Regions from separate parts of the Lysinibacillus sp. LK3 genome, predicted to be linked through region 2. Evidence: riboswitches for the same ligand, from Rfam matches in the RefSeq annotation. Region 2 holds a riboswitch; the other holds the start of a gene.
The links. A riboswitch is a leader RNA that binds a small molecule or an ion and turns the genes downstream of it on or off. The one in region 2 is predicted to bind FMN.
Positions count from the first base shown of each region.

Region 1: linked by a shared signal. The riboswitch ahead of VK91_RS04815 (ECF transporter S component) and the one ahead of ribE (riboflavin synthase) in region 2 are both predicted to bind FMN.

Region 1 is NZ_LDUJ01000007.1:79,898-90,894, forward strand. It holds gene VK91_RS04790 (response regulator) at 1-873, shown strand, start outside; gene VK91_RS04795 (ATP-binding protein) at 880-1,299, shown strand; gene VK91_RS04800 (methyl-accepting chemotaxis protein) at 1,327-3,024, shown strand; gene VK91_RS04805 (STAS domain-containing protein) at 3,063-3,449, shown strand; gene VK91_RS04810 (sodium-dependent transporter) at 4,021-5,367, opposite strand; gene VK91_RS04815 (ECF transporter S component) at 5,587-6,174, opposite strand; FMN riboswitch at 6,392-6,577, opposite strand; gene VK91_RS04820 (hypothetical protein) at 6,721-8,007, opposite strand; gene sigX (RNA polymerase sigma factor SigX) at 8,004-8,537, opposite strand; gene VK91_RS04830 (ATP-binding protein) at 8,616-10,391, opposite strand; gene VK91_RS04835 (response regulator transcription factor) at 10,384-10,997, opposite strand, start outside.
Region 2 is NZ_LDUJ01000001.1:182,124-193,120, reverse strand. It holds gene VK91_RS00915 (spore germination protein) at 1-646, opposite strand, end outside; gene ribE (6,7-dimethyl-8-ribityllumazine synthase) at 766-1,248, opposite strand; partial or broken gene ribB (3,4-dihydroxy-2-butanone-4-phosphate synthase) at 1,276-1,893, opposite strand; gene ribE (riboflavin synthase) at 1,918-2,556, opposite strand; FMN riboswitch at 2,756-2,881, opposite strand; FMN riboswitch at 2,998-3,123, opposite strand; gene VK91_RS00895 (YibE/F family protein) at 3,344-4,468, shown strand; gene VK91_RS00890 (YibE/F family protein) at 4,465-5,241, shown strand; gene VK91_RS00885 (DHA2 family efflux MFS transporter permease subunit) at 5,607-6,992, shown strand; gene VK91_RS00880 (HAD-IA family hydrolase) at 7,201-7,818, shown strand; gene VK91_RS00875 (methyl-accepting chemotaxis protein) at 7,865-8,689, opposite strand; gene VK91_RS00870 (VanW family protein) at 8,787-9,767, opposite strand; gene VK91_RS00865 (CAP domain-containing protein) at 10,069-10,677, opposite strand; gene VK91_RS00860 (hypothetical protein) at 10,909-10,997, opposite strand, start outside.

The DNA.
Region 1 (10,997 bases), on a different contig from region 2:
TACGAAAAAAACATAACAATCGATAGGGTTTTTGAAGCAGGCATTTTCGACTTTATTTTAAAGCCGTTTGATTTTACTCATTTTAAGACTCGAATTCAAGTAGCCTTAAAATATCAGAGGGAAGCCAAGCTTCGAAAGCAGCAAGAAAGTATGATTCAAAAAGATTTATTTGTTGCAAAAAAATTCCAAAAGAATGCACTATCTCCTCCATTAAATCTTGAGCAAATACAGGTTGATGGTCTTTACGTAACATCCAATACACTAGGAGGTGACATGTACTGCTGGTTTAAGATTAATGACCATTTAACCGCCATTCTTCTGTATGATGCAATGGGGCATGGCATAGCTGCATCACTCGTTACTATGTCCATCAGATCATTATTAAAAGGAATGATTACTAAGTTAATTGATCCAGTAGCCGTAATCCAAGAACTTAACCGCCAAATTTACGAGCTATTTTCTGATGAGGATATGGACCGTTTTTTAATGACAGCAATCTACATACTTCTAGATACAAAAAACGGAACTTTGCACTATGTGAATGCGGCTCACCCTTCTGGTTTTTTATTTGGAAAATTTGGAGAAACAGTCTTCCTCCCAGCGAATACGCCTATCCTCGGACTATTCCCTACTATTCAAATAAATAAAAAAACAATACCTTTATCAGGCTGGCATCGTATTATTCTTTATACGGATGGATTATTAACATTGAACGAGCAAAATTCAATTGATATGGACTTTTTCTACGCCTATGCTTCACAGGATAACAGCTATGCACTACAAAAGTTTTCTCAAAAGTACAATTTATTTGATAATGATTACAGCGATGACATCACAGTCGTTTCAATAACAATTACATTAAAGGGTAGGTGATTGAAGATGGAATTCACACTCAATGTAAATCCTGATACACAAGCTATAGCCTTTATTGATCAAGTAATGGAGAATTATACAGAGTTATATAATCTACCTTATAAACGAGAGTTAAGATTTGTTGTTCATGAACTAGTCATCAATGCCGTAGAGGCTATGGGAAAAATTAATACACCCGCTCAAAAGAAGATTCAAATACAAGTAACTCAATCAAACGAAGAGATAAAAATAACAGTCACTGACGAAGCAAAAGGCATTGACGAAAAGGACTGGGGCAAAGTTCTTCAATTCGATTTAGACAAATTTGATTATGCTGATCGTGGACGCGGTTTATTTTTTGTCAAAAATATGGTCGACCATATTTGGTTCGAAAATATTTCTGAAACAAAATTTTTAGTTGGTATTTCCAAAAAGATTCATCTATAAAGTAAACGTAAAATTGGGGGCGTTTTAATGAAGTTATCTATACGAAAGAAAATGAATCTGCTTATATTTGGTTGTATTATTTTACTTACTTCCCTTTTAGCAGGAGTCAATTTTTTTGTTGCCAAGAACAATCTATTAGAAAGTGCTGATACAAAGCTTTTATCAGATATACAGTTGAGCTATGAATATTTAGACGCTAAATATCCTGGTGAATGGTCCATTAAAAACAACCAACTCTATAAGGGCGATATCAATATGGTAGAAAACTTTGAGGTAGCTGATAAAGTTGGAGAACTCACAAACGGGAATGCTGTATCCATCTTTCAAAACGATACGCGTATAAGTACCAATATAGTGGATAATGGTGAACGCGCTTTAAATACAAAGGTTTCTGACGAGGTTGCTACTGTTGTACTAGGAGAAAAAAAGCGCTTTATCGGTTCTGCCAATGTCTTAGGAAGTTTGCATCAAGCAGCCTATGATCCGATTGTAAATAGTCAAGGCGAGGTTATCGGTGTATGGGCAACCGCTGTCCCTACCGCTCCTTATATAAGCATTGCCACAAAATCAGCACTGGAGAATGTAGCGATTTCCTTAGTGATCGCCATTGTAATGATTGGAGGAATTAGTTGGTTCTTACAAAAGCAAATTGTTAATCCTATTAACATTCTAAGTACCAATGCCAAGGAACTAGCAGAACTAAATTTAAATGTTAAACTGTTAAACCCTAAAGGCAAAGATGAAATCGCTGAATTAGCACGCGCATTTAGTAGTATGAAAAATCATTTAACAGAGACGATAAAAATTGTGGCTGGTAGTGCACATCAAATTGCAAAGTCATCACACACTTTGGCAGAATCATCACATCAAACAAGTGAAGCATCTAATCAGATCGCACTAACAATGAATGAAATCGCCGTTGGTACTACCACTCAATCTGATCAGGCTGAACGAATAGTTTCAATGATGCAAAAAACGCTTGAGGAAGTATCAAAGAGCTTACAAAAAGCTGAAATCACTTTAAATAGCGCTATCGAATCCACTCATATCGCACGTAAAGGAGAAGAAGCCATCAATGAAGCGATTATGCATCTAAGTGATGTTACGAAAACAGTGTCTTATGCAACAGATTCTATCCAAAAATTAGGCAAGCGCTCTGAAGAAATTGGTGGTATTATTACCGTTATCACTGGCATCGCAGAACAAACGAATCTGTTAGCACTAAATGCGGCCATCGAGGCAGCACGAGCAGGTGATCAAGGGAAAGGTTTTGCTGTCGTTGCATCAGAGGTTCGTCAATTAGCTGAACAGTCAAGTTTAGCAGCTGGACAAATTACTAATCTTATTAATGATATCCAAGCGGAAACATCTGTGACCGTACGAACAATGGAAAGTAATTTACTAGCTGTCGAGGAGCAAGTAACGATCATCAATAAAGGCGGAAGTGCCTTAAAAGAAATCGTGGAGAAAGTTGTCGAAACTGAAGAAGGTGTCGAACAAATGAAAGTGGCATTTACACATGTTAACGACAACTCCCTAGATGTGCAACAAGCCATTCAAGATATTTCTCGCATCATCGAGGACGCTGCAGCAGCTACAGAAGAGATTGCCGCAACCTCAGAAGAGCAATATGCGACTGTTGCCGAAATTACACAAAGCTCAGATGAGTTATCATCAATTGCTGATAAATTACAAAATGAAGTGAATAAATTTAAGTTTGAATAAATCCCCAAACAAGAAAAGAAAAATGGAGGCGCTATAGGATGAATCAGAAGAAAATTGCAATGAATATTGACACAAAGGCTGATTATATTGTGATTGCGTTTACAGGCGATTTAGAATACGGGATGATTGAAGAAATAAAGTCAGAGCTGCAAACACTTAGCTTAGACACAAAACACGGATACATTATCGATATGCATAGGGTAACAAATATTGATAGTACTGGATTCGGGATGATCGTTAATTTTGCTAAGAAGGTGTCTGTAAAAGATAAGAAAATCGCCATTATTGTCGTCGATGATTTCATTCGCAACTTATTCGCTATTTCACAGGTTGATAAAGTATTCCCTATTGCCGAAAGTGAAGAACAAGCAAGGAAGATTATTAAAGAAGATTGGCTAGGTGAGCTATCACTTAACGATTATTAATCTCTATAATCATAATAAAAGGTGTATTCCTATTAGACGGAATACACCTTTTTATGTTGTTAAAAAAAGAAGATATCAACGGTAGAAATAGTAACTTTGCAAGGCGAGAGGTTGATTTTCGTTCCGCCAGCGTCCTTTCCAGGGGGGCGTCCGATGAGCCGCTAAATCCCATAGGAGTGACGCTATCAACCATTCTACAAAGTGTCTTTACCTCATAGTAGCATAGCGATCAAATCTACCCATTATTTGTATTCTTAGAGGGGATAGGCTCTTATTTTCAATGTGGAGAAGTGATGAGTGACAACACCTCTTCATAAAGGGTAATGAACTCCTTTACTTTATTTGAAAACCTTTGCTAAAAAGATTGAGATTTTTTGGGTTGGTGCGGAAGGCTTCTTGACTCCCGTGGATTAACGAGACAGGTGAGCCCCTACACGGAGGAAGCTGCTGGCACTCGCCCACAGGAAAGCAAGTAGCCTTGCAATAGAAATCCACTTCTACCTTTCTATTGACTGTTATGTTTTTAACACTAAGAGAAGGTATTTTTCCTATGGCGGAATATACCTTTTCTTTAATACTGCAGTAGCATATTAACAAACACAACTAGAATGATAATCGGTACAACAACTAGCATTAACATACGATATGTCGAATAATACCCTTGTCCCATTTGACTTCCCGTTAGCAATTCTCTCTTCACAAATTCTTTATCCACTACATAGGCAATAAAAATAGCAATGAATAAATTCCCTAGCGGAAGCATGATATTCGACACTAAAAAATCGGTTGCATCAAAGATACTTTTCTCAAAAATCATTATATCCGATAAAACACTCGAAGAAAGCGCTGCTGGAATGGCTGCAATAAACACGACTATACCAAGTAAAAGTGTCCACATTGGACGCGATTTCTGACTATGCTCCATAAATGCCGCGACGATAATCTCATATAAACTAAATGATGACGTTAATGTAGCAAATAAAAATAGCAATAAAAACATGGCTAAAAACACTTCACCAAATGGCATTTGACTAAATGCTGTTGGTAGCACCATAAATAGCAAACCTGGACCCGCTGCTGGCTCTAAATCAAAGGCGAACACAACAGGGAAAATCGCTAAACCTGCTAAAAATGAAACAAGCACGGTTAACAGCACTACAGAACCCGCTGAATTCGGAAGACTGACATCTTTTTTTAGATAAGAGCTATATGTAACTAGACAAGAAAAACCTACTGCTAACCCAAAGAACGATTGCCCTAAGGCTTCTAATAATGCCTTACCCGTAATATTCGAGAAATCAGGCCATAAGAAGAATTTTACCCCTTCCATTGCCCCATCTAATGTAACTGCACGCACAACAAGGACAATAAACATTATGAAAAGTAACGGCATCATCCATTTATTGGCCTTTTCAATCCCATTTTGTACACCTAATGAAATCACAAGTACGTTGGCTAATGTAAACAACACTAGACCAACTAGCGTAATCCAAGGCGTGCCTATAATTTTTCCAAATAATTCAGCAGGATCTACTGCTGGATCAATTACCGCGCCAGCTACACCTAGCCCGCTATAAATAAAGATCCAACCTCCAACAACGCTATAAAAAGTTAATAATAAAAAACAGCCTAGCACGCCCATTCGACCAATCCAGGCCCATCCTGGCTTAGTTGGAGCAATTTTTTTATACGCTGTTACAGCCTCGGATTGTGTACCACGTCCTAAAACATACTCGGACAATAACATCGGTAGTCCTATTAACAAGGTAAATAACACAAAGATAAGGAAAAATGCTCCTCCACCACTTTGTCCTGTTACATAGGGAAGTTTCCAAATTGCCCCTAGTCCGATCGCCGCACCAGCTGATGCTAAAATAAAACCTAATTTACTAGACCATTGTCCTTTTTTTCCACTCATCTCTTCAAACTCCTCAAACATTCTAAACTCTTCTCTATTTTACATGAAAATATAGCTTTCGACTAGGTTATAATTATAAAGTACTAGTTAGCTTTTTTACCCCATTACTTTTTTCTATATTTATCCGTTAGTTTTGCCTTTCTTTTCTTCACACCTTTCCCTATCCATCATTCCTTCCAACAAAAAACCTCAGGTATGTTCACCCGAGGTTAGTAAAAATTATTTTGTTATATAGATAGAACGCTGGCGGTCGATCCACTTGCGCATAGTTGTAAATAAAAACGCCATAATAGCCGTTAATAAAATACCTTTCACAATGTTAAATGGTAAAATCCCAGCGATAATCATTTTATAAAGTGAGTCACCTACAACAGGTTCCATTCCTAAGAAGTATGTGTACATCGGTAAAAATACTGCGTAGTTTAAAATACTCATCCCTACTGCCATTACGACTGTTCCTGTCGCTAAACCTCCAACAAGACCAGCAATTGTTTTAAAGCGATTAAAAATAAGGCTTACAGGCAAAATAAATAAAATACCTGTTGCAAAGTTGGCAATATGACCTACTGGCACACCTGTTGGCGTTCCAGAGAAAATCCAATCCAATACATTTTTAAATAATTCTACTAAAATACCAGCTACAGGCCCCATTGTGATGGCTGCTATTAATGCAGGCATATCACTAAAGTCGACTTCCAAGAATGCTGGGAATGGTGGAATTGGGAAATTAAAAAGCATTAATAAAAACGAAATACTGCTCAGCATGCCAATCGTAATAAACGATTGAAGTTTAACATTTTTCTTCATAGAAAACTCTCTCCTCTTTGCTGATTCAATCTCGCAAGAAGAAAGGTGACGATCTTTCAATTGTTAGCACGAAAAAACCCTTATGCATAAAGAGCACAAGGGAGAAAGGCATGACGAATAGGCGTCAATTTAAACTATTTTTGAGCACTGTTTAAAAAGCCATACAAAAAAAGCGCTCGGTCATAGTTTATTTCATAACAATGAATGACGATCGTACCTCCATCTTCTCCCATCCAGACTTTAACTGTCGGCCTCGGAATCACACCAAGTCAGCCATGCAAATAAATTTGCACAGGTCGCGGGCTGAAGAGCGAAGCATAAACCATTCGAGTTAATGGAAACATTAACGGTTCACCACTCTATTACCGCCGGTCGGGATTTTCACCCTGCCCCGAAGATGAATCATATTATTTTATACTACAACCTTACTATAATTAATTATTAAGAAAAAGTAAATAGTTCTGCTTAAAAAATTCCGATTAGATTTGTAAGTATTGTAAAAATGGAGCATTCCATGTTACAGGAATGCTCCATTTTTGATTTTGACTAAGGCATATATTGTTTATTTGGCCCCACAGGCTTTGGCAAATACGTTTTTAAATCGAATCCTTCCCAGCTTTCTTGGACCACATTATCCAAGCGTAATTGTTGGTCAAAGCTAGCAGCAGTTAACATCATAGCTTCAATTAATTGGGTAGCGCGAATTGGCTCCATCGATGCTAAATCTAAGGGAATATCGAATGTTACGACTACACCTTCTGCTTCCTCTTTCACGGTATATGTTACGTTTTCAGGAACGACTGTTACATAAACATCATCATTTTTGTTTTTCATTAGTGTAAGTGCCTCTGTAACATTAGCAAATGTTTGACGGAAATCTGGTGACAGATATTCTGCCCCACTACCATCTTGGTATAAATAATAATTAAAATGCTTGGCGTTTGTTAATGACATGGCTTGACTTGGCTCACCCTCCTGAGAAAACTCATAAGGTGTGCCATCTTCATTTTGAATCTCAACTTCCGTATATTCAGAATCCGAGAAGGTATCCTCTAAAGTCCCTTTGTATTCATTAACGGTAGCTGATGCAACATCATAGTCATTGTCCTTTGGTAATACGTGGACAAGCTTGTCTTCCTTCTCCTTCAGTTCACCTTTAAAAGGATGATAATCCGTAAACCCTTTGGCTTCTTCATCTATTTGAGGAGCATATTTTTCATACATCTGTAGGGTAGAAGGCTTTTCTGTTCCAAAATCAGTTGCTACACGCTCATTTGGTATCACATATGTCATTGGAACACTTTCTGCATCGCGTCCTGCCAAACCAATACGGAAAACGACAGCATCTTTCACATCTTCCTCATAGACAGACGACCGTAAAGATAGCATACGCTCATGCTCCGATACAATACTGGATTGAAGTGCCTCATCCTGGGTAGCTGCCTCTTTAGCAGAACGATCTTCCTGTAACGTAGAGTAATTAGCCGTTTCTGGCGTACTAGCTAGATCTTTTTGGCTAGCGTCATTATTCATGAACATGAAGCCAACGAGTACCGTTATCGCGAAAACTGCTGCTACACTCGTAAAAATCGGCATTTTTCGGAACTTAAATCGTGATGGTCGTTCATCTTGTATTAAAGATTTACTTGCTTGTTGTGCTTCTTCATTCTCTATAGGTTGTTGTATCGCTTCTTGTAGGTGACTATTATCCTGCAAGCGAGCATCTGCCATTAACCGATTTAATATTTCTTCTTTTGAACGGCGGTCAGAAAGCTTAGGGGCATTGTTCAAGACATGTTCAAGCTGTTCATCATCAAATGGCTTATGCGTCATTGCCGTTTCGCCTCCTGTTCTCTAATCGGCTGTAGCTGTTGCCTTAAAAATTTAATGGCTCGATGCTGGGTCGTTTTTACCTTAGCTTCTGTCCAATCTAGTATTTGTGCTGTTTCTGCAATCGATAAATCTTGAAAATAGCGCATAATAATGACCATTTTTTGGTCGCCTGTACAGTTTTCAAGTGCTGATTCTACCTGCATAAATTCATCACTGGCCTGTAGCATATCTTCCGGTGATGGCGTGGTTGAATGGAGCTGTTCCGTTTCCCAGTCAAAGAAATCATGTGAATGCTTTTGACGTACAGCTTGCTTTCTAAAATGATCAATTGCTACATTTTTAGCAATAGCAAATAGCCAAGTTTTCTCACTACTATTGCCTGCAAATTGATCGTATGAGCGCAACACTCGTACATAAACTTCATGTGCTAAATCTTCGGCAAGTGTACGGTTTTTTACTAAATATATTAAAAACTGAAACACGTCTTGGTGATATGCATCGTATAGTCGATGGAACACGGAGTCATTCAAAGCACTCCACCCCCGTTCTATAATATTTGTCGTCTTACATTCATAGAAGTTACAGCCAATTAATAGCAATACTTGTTATTAATCGAACGGTAAATAAAACGTGAAGGTCGTACCCTCTTTCAACACACTGTCTACCATAATATTACCTGAGTGTGCCTTCACAATATTTCTAGCAATGGCTAAGCCGAGACCAGTTCCACCCTTGGAACGAGTACGTGCCTTATCTGCTTTATAAAAACGTTCAAAGACATAGGGTAAGTCCTCTTGAGGAATGCCATGTCCTGTATCTTGAACAGATATTTTAGCAAATGTCGGCTCCTGCTCTACTTTTACAGTCACAGACCCTTCATCTGTATGTCTCAGGGCATTGTCAACTAAATTTGTAAGCACTTGTTCAATGCGATCCTCATCTATATTAATCATGGCCTCGTCATTAAATTCACTCTCAAACAGCAGACGAACGTGCTTTTCTTTTGCTACCTGTGCAAATTTTTGTGTAATACGTTCAAAAGTAGAATTAATTGGTAATTCATCTTTATAAAGCGTCATATGCCCTGATTCCATACGTGCCAAATCTAATAAATCTGTCACAAGGCGACCCATTCGCTTCGATTCATCATAAATAATTTTGGTAATCTCATTTCGCTCTTCCTGATCCTGAATAAAATCGTCATCCATTAATGCTTCTGAGTAACCTTGAAGCATGGCAATCGGTGTCCGAAGCTCATGAGAGACATTCGCAATAAAATCCGATCTTAGTTTTTCTAAGCGATGCTGTTCAGTCATATCACGAATAACAGCGACAGCACCACGTATCATTTCCCCACTATAAAGAGGACTAATGGTAAATGTATAATAGCTGCCATCCATTTCAATTTCCTCTTCTAGTTTATCCTCAAACATCAGCACATGATCAAGCATATGATACAGCTCTGGCGGAATAGGTTTTGCACTTTGTGAGCCTTTGTTGACAAACCACTTTTGCATTAGACGTTCAGCTGGTGGATTACTTAATAATATTGTACGATCCCGATTAAACGTAATCACTGCATCTGTCATAGATGTCAAAATATTAGAAAGCTGTTCGTTTTCTTGATTGATAACCTCTAAATTATGCTTTAATTGACGGCCCATTTGGTTGAAGGCAACGGCAAGCTGACCAATTTCGTCATTTTGGGTAGTAGGCATTTTCGCTTCAAAATTCCCTTTTGCAATTTCAAAAGCTAATTCACGCATTTTTCTTAATGGCGAAGTTATACGTGAAGAAAGGAAGAATGCGAAGAATGTCGTCAACACAAATGCTATGAAGGCTGCTAAAAAGACAATTTTCGTAGTTTCCTTAGACGTTTTATGTAGCGCATCTGGGCTTTGGTAGATGAAGACAGCTCCATGTACTGCATTTTCAACATTTAGGGGAAAACCAAGTACGACATAAGATTCCATCTTTTCTTGATCAGTTGAAGAAGGCATCATCATTTCTTTAATAATCGGCTCATCTGATTGAAACACTTCATGAAAAGATTTATTGGCTAATATAGTATCTTGTATTTCTTTTTTGTTGACACCCTCTTGCATCGCAAAGGACACTTCAACATGACTGATAGCGATCAATGCATTGGTCCCTGTAGGTAAAATATCTTTTAATAATTCAGAGGTAGATTCGGCTGTTTCATTGTCATCCACTATACTAGCTACCGTTGCTGCTGTTTGTCGCAATGAAATTTCTGCTTGCTGCATATGGTAATTTTGAAGAAATTCAAGCATTAATACCGTGAAAACAAATAATACAAATGAAACGAGAAGCAATATGGTTACCCATAGCTTCCCGACAACACTATTCCATATTCTATTCATTGACAACCTCAAATTTGTATCCAACGCCCCAAACCGTCACAATCATTTTAGCAGCGTTTTCAGAAACTCGGTTGAGCTTTTCACGTAAACGTTTTACATGTGTGTCTACTGTGCGTAAATCACCAAAGAAGTCATAATGCCATACCTCTTTTAGTAGTTGTTCACGGTCAAATACTTTGTCTGGCGATTTCGCTAAAAAGTACAGCAATTCATACTCTTTCGGTGTTAAATTAACCTCAATGCCTTCTGCAGTCACACGATGTGCATCATGGTCAATCATTAAGTGTTGGAACACCACTAAATCTTTTGAAGAAGATGCATTAGTCGTTGGTGAGAAAGCCTGTGAACGACGTAAAATAGCCTTCACACGTAACACAACCTCACGAGGACTAAATGGTTTTACGATATAGTCATCTGCACCAAGCTCAAAGCCTTGTACACGGTTCGCTTCTTCGCCTTTGGCAGTTAATAAAATAATTGGTGTTGCTGCGCGCTCTCGAATTTCTGCACACACTTCTAGCCCATCTTTTTCAGGCATCATAATATCAAGTAAAATACAGTGATACTCTTTTTCTAAAGATTTCTCGATCGCTTGTTCTCCATTTT
Region 2 (10,997 bases):
CAATTTTTTCCATTAATAAGTCGCCATTGATAACAATATCCGTGTCAATTTTTTGTAATTGAAGTCGAATTTGTTCCAGCATATTTAAATTCACAATGTCTTCCATATATAGTATGGCTACGGTTGTTTTAGAACGCTTACCAATTTCTAATGTCTCTACACTAAAAGAATTAGTCGGTAATCGTTTTCTTAATAAAGCAATATTAATAAAAACATCTTCAATAAAGTCATCTCTAGGTCCCTTTACTACTAGTTCTAATGTTGTTTCCCCAGGCTCTCGATTGGGTCTTTTTGAAATATCACTAGAATAAAGTAATTGATTTTCTTCAAAATACAGTAAAACATGGCCTTTATAGACCCTAGTTACCGCATCCTCTTTCGATAAAATCTTTTGTAAATAGGGAATGTGTAAATGCTGTTCAATTTCTTCCTCTAGCATGTCCTCAGTAACATTGCATAACAAAGATTGAACACGTTGAACAACCACAGTTTGAAGTATTTGCTCATTGACCATTGCATCACAAGTTATCAAATGTACTGTATATTGCTGAAAATTATATTGTTGGAAAATCACATCAGCAGAGCGTTGAAATAGTGATTTCAACATTTTCAAATTAATTTGTTCTATTGATGAAATACTTCTCATCTCCTACTGAGCCAGCTCAAGATTAGTACATTTATGAAACAATCACCTTCAATAAATACACTTAAGCATATTTTTCCCATGGTTGTTCAAAATATTCAAAGAAACAAATGTTGTGACGACTATTCAAATTGTCCTGATCCAATCATTTTCTTTAGATTTGCCATCTCAATTGCAGACATTGCAGCATCATAGCCTTTATTACCAGATTTCGTTCCTGCACGTTCAATTGCCTGTTCAATATTTTCGGTAGTAACAATTCCAAAAATAACAGGTACATTCGTTGACAATGACACATTGGCAATGCCTTTTGCCGATTCATTACAAACATAGTCATAGTGTGTTGTAGAGCCACGAATAACAGTACCTAAACCAATAATAGCATCATATTTCTTGGTTTCTGCCAGTTGTTTCGCTATAAAAGGAACTTCAAAAGCTCCTGGCACCCATGCAACATCAATAGATGCAGAATCAACCCCATGACGAGTTAAACCATCCATTGCCCCATCCAATAATTTGCTAGTAATAAACTCATTAAAACGACCCACTACTACTGCAATTTTCAAATCCGTTCCAATTAATTGTGCTTCAAATGTTTGACCCATTGTTCCTTCTCCTTTTTACATAGAAATTTTAGTTTTATTAGTGGATAATTGTTTACGATAAGCAACCAATGCTTCTATCGAGATCATTTTTAAGCCATGATGTGCAGCGTAATTTGTTAGTTCTTCAAACCGAAGCATATGCCCATCATCACCCATAATTTCGCAAATAACACCTGCAGGTACGCTATGACAAAGCTTCGCTAGGTCAATAGTGGCCTCCGTGTGCCCTCTCCGTTCCAGCACGCCTTGCTCTTTCGCAATCAACGGAAAAATATGGCCTGGTCGACGAAAATCAGTTGGCTTAGCTTGCTTTTCTATCATTCTTTGTATCGTTAGCGCACGCTCAAAGGCGCTAATCCCTGTCGTTGTTTCTACATGATCGATACTTACCGTAAATGCGGTTTGATGGTTATCTGTATTGTGCTGAACCATTGGATATAAATCTAGCTTTTGTGCAAGCTGCTGCGAAATCGGCGTACAAATTAAACCTCTACCATTGGTTGCCATAAAGTTGATTGTTGCTGGTGTGATGAATTCAGCGAGTGCCAGAAGATCTCCTTCATTTTCTCGATCCTCATCATCAACCACCACAATCATATTGCCCTGCCTTAAATCCTCTATGGCTTCTTCAATTGAATGTAGCACGATGATCAACTCCTATTCTGTGATTTAAAAACCATGTTGTGCTAAATAATCTCTTGTAATAGCTGGCGTTGTTTGCCCCTTTTTTAATTGCCCTATAATGTATTTTCCAACTAAATCGGTTTCGATATTAACGATTGCTCCAACCCTCTTCATACCTAAAACGGTTTCTTTGTAAGTATGAGGAATAAGTGAAATTGTGACACTCTTGGCTTCAACATGAAAAAGGGTTAAGCTTGTGCCATCAATTGTTATGGAACCCTTTGGAATACAAAAGTTGGTTAGTTCCTCTGACATTTCGATATCAATATAAACGGCGTTTGCTACTGGACGTTTTCGCAAAATTTTGCCGACTCCATCAACATGACCAGCAACAAAATGGCCACCAAATCGCCCATTAGCAGGCATGGCACGCTCCAAATTAACAGAATCACCTATTGCCAGCTGCTGTAGATTTGTTGCTTTGACTGTTTCAGGCATAACATCCATCGTAAGCTGCTGTTGTGTGAAATTTGTCACCGTTAAACAAACTCCATTGACCGCTATACTGTCACCAAGCTTGACATCCTCCGTTATCTTGGCTGATTGAACCGTAATTTTCATACTGTCCCGATCACTTTGCAAGGCTTTTATGATACCAATATCCTCTACAAGTCCTGTAAACATTCCATCACCTACTCTACTTTATTAGCACTTCTATCCTTAACTTTTAAAGTTGATCTACCTATTTTTGTGCCTTATCCTTCTCCCTTCTCTCGTTAGCAATAAAAAATAAAAACCCCTTTACATCAAAGGGGTTTTGGGAGTATAAGACATCAACAAATAAGCCTATTTGAAAACAATTTTTTCATAGACTGTCATCTCACTCGTTCTTCTCCCATCCAGACTATCACTGTCGGTTTTGGATTTGCACCAAATCAGCTTGCGCTCACGGACTTTGAATTGCTTCATCACCGCCGATTGGGAATTTCACCCTACCCCGAAGAACATCTTCTATTCGATTGTGGCTAAATAAAAAAACTTCCCACAAGATGATTGGGAAGTTTTGTAATAAATGCATAGTCAAATAAACCTTCTAAATTAGAATCAATTTAAAAAGTTCGCATTTTTACCCTTCTCCCATCCAGACTGTAACTGTCGGTTTTGGATTTGCACCAAATCAGCTTGCGCTCACGGACTTTGAATTGCTTCATCACCGCCGATCGGGAATTTCACCCTACCCCGAAGAATATTTTTATTTAGCTAGTCTTACGATAACACTATTTTATTATATTATCCATCCTTCTTTTTAAATTTTTTTCGAAGCATAAATTTTAAACAGCTTTGACTCGACTTGAAAAATGTAAAAGATGTTATTAAAATGATGACATTTAACCTGTTTATGGAACTTCTTAATCAAAAAAACGTTCCTTTACAAGTGACTATTCAGTCTAGCAGTTTGGAGGTCATTTACTTGACATTTTTTAAAAATATACCTTTTAAACAAGCTATTTTCTATGCCCTATTAGCACTCTGTTGTGGGGTTTCGATCGTTTTCGTACATCATAACGAACAATTTTATGATCGACCGATAGCGGAAATAACGCAAGTGGATGTAACAGCATCAGAACCGATGACAGATATGTATGAAAATGAGGATTTTTTGTTTACACAGGAGATTATGGCCATTATCAAAAATGGTCAGCATAAGGGGCAATTCATTCATTTGACGAATGACTATTCTTCGTCTGGTGCTTTTGATCAAGAATACCATGTAGGAAATGAAATCTTTGTCACGCTAGATGATCGCACAACAGAATCTGTTTTAACAGGAACCATTCTCGATTTAAAACGAGATCAAACCATGGTAATGATTGCATGGATTTTTATTTTTGCCCTACTTATTGTAGGTAAAAGACAAGGCTTATTTTCTATCATTAGTTTGAGTGTCAATGCTGTGATTTTATCATTCGCATTAGATCTTTATGTGAAGCATGGGGGCGTAAGCCTGTTATTAGTCAGCGGCATTTGCGCTCTGCTATTTACGATTATTTCGCTACTACTTATTAGTGGATTGCATACAAAAACATATGTAGCCATCGTGTCCACACTTTTAGGCACTGTTATAGCGCTTATCATAAGCTCTATTGTAATGTGGTTGACAGGTGAAAATGGTCTTCGTTATGAAGAAATGCAATTTTTAACACGTCCCTATCGTACCGTCTTTATGGCAGGTTTATTTATTGGCTCACTTGGGGCAGTAATGGATGTTTCTATTACAATGGCTTCCTCAATTTTTGCTTTATACGAGCAAGATCCTACAATCTCTGTCAAGGCTCTGAAATCTTCGGGACATGAAATCGGTAAAGATATTATGGGTACCATTACAAGTATCTTATTCTTTGCCTACCTTTGCGGCTCCATACCTATGATTATTCTCTATTTAAAAAATTCTTCCACATTAGGGCTTACATTGTCCTTAAATCTTTCATTAGAATTAGCCCGTGCCTTAGCAGGGGGTATTGGTGTTGTCCTTACGATTCCTATCAGTCAGTATACCGCTATATTTTTCATTAATCGAAAGAGGGTTCAAGGATGAATGTTGTCGTCTTATTAGCAGTTATATTATTCGTGTTAATGGTACTTGTCGGCGGTAGACAGGGGATACGCTCATTTCTTTCTTTATTCCTAAACTTTGGTGTGCTCTTTGTCACCATTTTTTTAATGACAAACCCTAAAAATAGCCCCATCATCTTGACGTTTATTGCCTGTACGGTCATTAGCTGTATTAGTCTTTTCTATATCAATAAAACAAACAGTAAAACCATTACAGCCTTTATCTCGACGATGGTGACGATAGGTATGTTACTACTCTTTATTACCTTTGTAACGGAAAAGTCGATGATCCAAGGGTTTGGCGAAGAATCAACTGAAGAAATCAGCATCTTTTCTCTCTACATTGGTGTTAATTTTGTGCAGATTGGTGCATCAGTCATCATTATGAGTACGATTGGTGCCATTATGGATGTAGCCATTTCCATCGCTACCTCTATGCATGAGATTTTTTATCGCAATCCTTCGATGAGTAGAAAAAAATTATTTACAGCTGGCTTAAGCATAGGAAGAGATATATTAGGAACCGATACTAATACGTTATTTTTTGCATTCTTTGGTGGCTATTTAAGCTTATTAATCTGGTTCAAGGACCTCTCCTATTCGATTGGGGAAATTGTTAACTCTAAGGTTTTTAGTGCCGAAATGACAACCATTTTTTGTGCAGGAATCGGCATTGCATTGATTATTCCGATTGCCGCCTGCATCAATGCCTTTTATTTAATTCGAACACGCGAAAAAACAGAAAAACTTTTATAAAAATTACCAGTACCTATCATGCATTTGTGATAGGTGCTCGTCGTTTCTCCTCTAATTCATTCAAAAAATGAATGCTATGTCAAAAATGTTTGTCCAAATTGTGAAATCGTATAGATGAAGCTAGAATTAATACTTACATTTGAGAAAATTTTTTTGCTATAGTAAAAATCAGAAAAGCCAGTATCGTGGAGGTGTACTGGCTAATAGGAAAAACGATCGCTGATAATCCACATCACGATAACATCGTCATGGTCATTTTATTGTGCAGAAAATAAAAGATTGCTAGAAATTCGTCTATTAATTTCTAAATATTCTGTATTTTAATCTCCTATGATCGTCTAACATTTATTAAAGGAGCTTTTACTGTGAATAAAGAAATAAAAACAAGTCCGATTATGGCTGCTCTCTTAGTAGCTGGCTTTGTAGGATTGTTTAGTGAGACAGCTTTAAATATTGCACTTGGAGAGCTAAGCCTGCTCTTCGATGTGGACGCTACAACCATCCAATGGCTTGCAACAGGATACTTTCTCACATTAGGCATTTTAGTACCTGTAACAGGCATTTTAATGCAAAAGTTTACTACTCGCCAAATGTTTATGGCGTCTTTACTCTTTTCGATAATCGGTACTATACTTGCCGCAGTCGCACCCGTCTTTGCTGTCCTACTTTTAGCACGTATTATTCAAGCAGCAGGACTTGCGATTATATTACCTTTAACGCAAAATGTGATTTTCACAATTTTCCCAGCTAATAAACGTGGTAGTGCTATGGGCGTAATGGGTCTCGTTATTTTAGCTGGACCCGCTTTCGGTCCAACCTTGGCTGGGATGATTTTAGATAGTTTGTCCTGGCACTGGATATTCTGGGTTACCATCCCCTTCCTATTATTCTCCATTATTTTTGGCTTTATCTTTATTCCTAATGTAAATGAAATAAAGCAGCTGGCTATTGATCTTTGGTCCATTCTCTTATCTACCATTAGCTTTGGTGGCATCGTTTATGGTGTCAGTGCTGGCGGAGATTTAGGCTGGTCAAATATTACTGTACTAGGCACCATTTTGCTAGGTGTAATCGCCTTATGTTTATTTGTATTACGTCAATTGAAAATGCAACATCCGATGTTAAATTTGACAGCGTTTCAATACCCCATGTTCGTGTTAGGTCTTCTTATGAATATGATTACCTTCTTCAATATGTTGTCTATGCTGGTAGTGCTTCCTATGTATATGCAAATGGTCCTTTTCGTATCGGCTTTTGGGACAGGTTTAATGTTGCTTCCTGGTAGTCTATTAAACTGTATATTAGCCCCTACAATCGGTAAATTCTTCGATAAATATGGCCCTCGTGCAGTCATTACGCCTGGCACTATACTTGTTGTAATCGGGTATGGACTTTATGCTTTATCTGGTACAGAAACAGCTACTTGGCTATTAGTCGTAACGCATATTATCATGATGCTTGGTGTTGGAATGGTATTAGCCTCTGTTCAAACAAATACGCTGAATGCCTTACCAAGACAATACTTTCCAGATGGCATTGCGATTACACAAACCTCTCAGCAAGTTTCTGGTGCAATTGGTATTGCTGTGATGGTGTCGTTGTTCTCAGCAAAACAACAGCACCTCCTAAGTGACATAACAACTAATACGCAAGAAGCAGCAGCTTCAGGTTCAGCCTTTGTCTTTTCTATCAGTTTTGTTCTGGCAATAATCAATGTCATACTCTCCTTCTTTTTGAAAAAAACACAATAATGTCGAGGTGTCTCAATGGACTTTTGAGACACCTCCTTTTGTTGTACCATTTTCATTGCAATCGCCGTATTTTCTGATAATATTTACCATAAGATGTTTACGTACGCTCAAAATGGTTGTTATTTCAAGAATACTAGATGCCCATTCCATGTAACATTTTTTAGCATAGAACGTCAATACAACGAGATGAAAAAGGAGAAAGTTTGCAATGAAGCATATTATCTTTGATTTTGATGGGACGCTTGCAGATTCTACTGCTGTGTTTGCCTCAGCATGGAATACTTTAGCCCAAAAATATAAATTTAAAGGCATTGAATTAAAGGAAATTGATACATTAAAAAAATTATCAATTTCAGAACGCAGTAAATTATTCGACTTTCCAATGTATAAGTTGCCTATGATTTTACCGCAATTTTATAAATTGTATCGTCAATCATTAAATGATGTTCATCTTTTTGAAGGAATGAAGGAACTATTAATAGAGATTGATAAAAGAGGCTATAAAATCCTGATTATTTCCTCAAACTCTAAAGAGAATATTTTAGAATTTCTTAAAATGAACGGTATTCATTGTGTAGCAGATGTCCTTTGCTCCAACCGCATTTTTGGTAAGGACAAAGTAATGAAAAAGTTTTTAAAGGAAGCAAATGTCGACTCGTCTAACGTCGTATACATTGGAGACGAGCAAAGGGATATTGTTGCTTGTAAGAAAGCCGGTATACCAATTATTTGGGTGGAATGGGGCTATGATGCCAAAGAAGTCGTGCAAAATGACGAACCTGAATACAGTGTCTCAACACCACAGGAAATTTTAGAGATCATTTAATCATGAAAAAGGATAATAGCACTTGTCTATTATCCTTTTTATATGCCTATCCTTTGATGTCACTAATTTGCATTAGCTTTTCTGCTGTACTATTAACCCCTTTGTAGGCATCTGTTAATTCATGCATACTCGCAGCAAACTGCTGTGTAAACGCAGCAATTTGATTTGTTGATGCATTGACCTGATCGATGGATTGTTTAATATTTTCTAGTTGCACAGTTATGCTATCAGCACTTTCTGTACTACTCTGGGACATTTTTTGTATTTCAGAAGCGACCACCGCAAAGCCACGCCCATGCTCACCTGAACGTGCTGCTTCTATCGATGCGTTTAGACCAAGAATTCTCGATTTCATAGCTAAATCTTTTACTAAATGGACAATCACATTAATTTGTTCAATATCGCCTGTCATCGATTCCGCGAAATTAGATAGCTCTTCCAAACGATTGGATACATCCTTACTGGCAGTGGCTAATCCTTCATTTGTAGCTGTCATTTCTTCTACAGCACTCGAAAGCTCAGTTGCCAATAGACGCATACTATCCATTTTTTCGTTCGAAATAATGGCACTTACTACGCCAATAATACGTCCTCCTTCAAAAATAGGCTGGGCAGAGGCGATATAGGCCATACCAAAACCTTCTGCGCTACGCTCCTCTTTCACAAATTTTCCTGAACTTAACGCTATTTCTGTTGCTGTACCTCGATATTTATGTACTGGATCACCAACCCCAACTTTCAAGTCAACCTTTTTTCCTGGTTTGTAGGCAAGCACTTTTTCCGTATCTGCCACGATGACACAAGCATCCTCTGGGTAAGTTGCTTGGTATAAATCAATCGAATCAATAGTTGCTTGTAGTTTAGGATGCATTGTCTTTTCCCCCTAAAATTTTCTGAATTGTATCAATTTAACTATATCATGCGATCCGAAAAAAGACACCAACGTCCAGTAGTGTCTCCTTACAACATTATGGTTTTTTCAATAATTCTACATATTTTTCTGCCGTTCGAATTTCAATTGTTAGAGAATTCTCTCCATAACTTGCCTTAATTAAAAATGGTACATCATTTGAGTTTTGAAACCTAAAATCTAACGTATCATAAGAAACCGTAGCATCTCTTCCTTTTGGGACATATCCTACATCTAACGAATGATGATGGCGCTCAACATATTTGACGGGAATTTGGTCTACTGCATTAAACAAGGTTGAAGAAGTTTGACAGATTCCACCACCAATTCCCATGACTACCTTCTTATTAATAATTTCAGGTGCGGGTTGATAGCCATTTGCCTCATCTCTTGGACCTACAATTGTATTGAAAGAAAAATAATCGCCACTGCCTACAATCACATTATGAATGGCTCTAGCAGAGAGCTCAATATTTTTATTTCTTCCTAAATCAGCACGATTGAAATAAGTTGTATAAGATGCAACAACCACTTCCTCTAATAAAGGAAGATCCTCAAAATAATAGCCACTTTCTGTTATATAGAGCGGCATTTCTACCTGACCGCCAGTCGCAGAAGCTTCGATAATACGCTCCACTAGCTCACTTTCCTTTAAAATGATTTGCGGCTTCCCCTTGATCACTTGCCCGTTTTCATCCAATCGATCAAGCATCATACGCTGATCATAGCCATTTGATGTGTCCGTTCCTCTCGCCCATTCCCTTACTAATTGTTCGATATGCTTTTGATAGGCTTGTGGGTCCGTATCGAAGCCAAATTCCTTTGGAGATATTGTTTTAAGTACCTTACTCGTAGTTGGATCAACAACCTCTACAATAGGATCAATCATTTGTTCTTGTTCATATGTAACAGGTTGCTGTATTTCCTCACGTTGTTGAATTTCTTGTTCTAGCTTGTTATCAGGGACTGCTGTTTTTTCACAACCTACGAGACCCGTCATACAGATAACGCAACATGTAGCTAACCACTTCTTTTTCAACCATAAACACCACCTCTATCTTCATACTACAGAGACATCTTATTCGTCTATTGCTCATAGTGTGTTGTTTTTTGGTTATTTTTATTTGTCAAGATAGCAAAAACACGCTACATTATCCTTAGCCTGACATATCTAAAGATAGTTTGATGTGTATTCTTGTACTTAATTAACCTTTTAATGATTTAGGGGGATTAATTCTAGAAGAAGTAATATACGCTTCCAATACGGTATACTTTAGAATTTAACGCGAAAAAGAGCATCTACTAGCTATCACAAAAGCCAATAGATACTCTTTCTTTTTTTATTTTTGAATAAACATTTGTGTCCAGTAATTACCTTCCTGTACATAGCCTACACCAATATGTGTGTAGCTTTTATTAAGGATATTGGCACGGTGTCCTTCACTGTTCATCCAGGCCGTTACAACTTCCTGTGCGGAGCGTTGGCCCTTCGCGATATTTTCACCAGCAGATTTATACGTAATACCGAAGTTTTTCATCATGGTAAAAGGTGTACCATATGTTGGGCTTGTGTGGTCAAAGTAATTTTTATCCTGCATATCTTGCGACTTAAATTTAGCAACCCTTGATAGCTCCCAATCTTCTTGCAATGCTGGAAGACCTGCTTTTGCCCGTTCTGCATTGACAAGTTTCACAACCTCTTGTTCAACTGTTGCCTCTTCTTTTACAGGGACGTTAATTTTTTGACCTGGAGAAATTTGATTTGGGTTAGCGAGTTGTGGGTTGGCATCAATTAATTCCTGTACACCCGTTTCTGTTTTTAATGCTATTTTCCATAGAGTATCACCAGATGTCACTGTATAGGATTCGGCGGCCATTGCCGCAACTGGCACTAATAATGAAGTTGCTACTACTGAAGCTAGTGCTGCTTTTTTTATTTTTTTAATCATGTTAATCACCCTTCCTAATTGCTCTACCATTATCGTAAATAGTTTCTGAGCCATAATCATCACAAAATATTTGGAAGGATTTTTACAATTGTATGACAAGCTCGCCATATGTTTGGTTAAAGCCCTTTCTTTCGCTATTCTTTCCCATTGGAATTGTCATCAAGTTGCAATATGTTTGTAATTGGCATACATTACTAATAGATTCAGTGATCAATTGCTGCACAAAATATCCTATTTTGCTAATTGCTTACGCTGTAATCGATAAATTAAGAGAATATAGAGCCAATCATAAAAGAGCGTTGCTACAGAAATAATGGTAA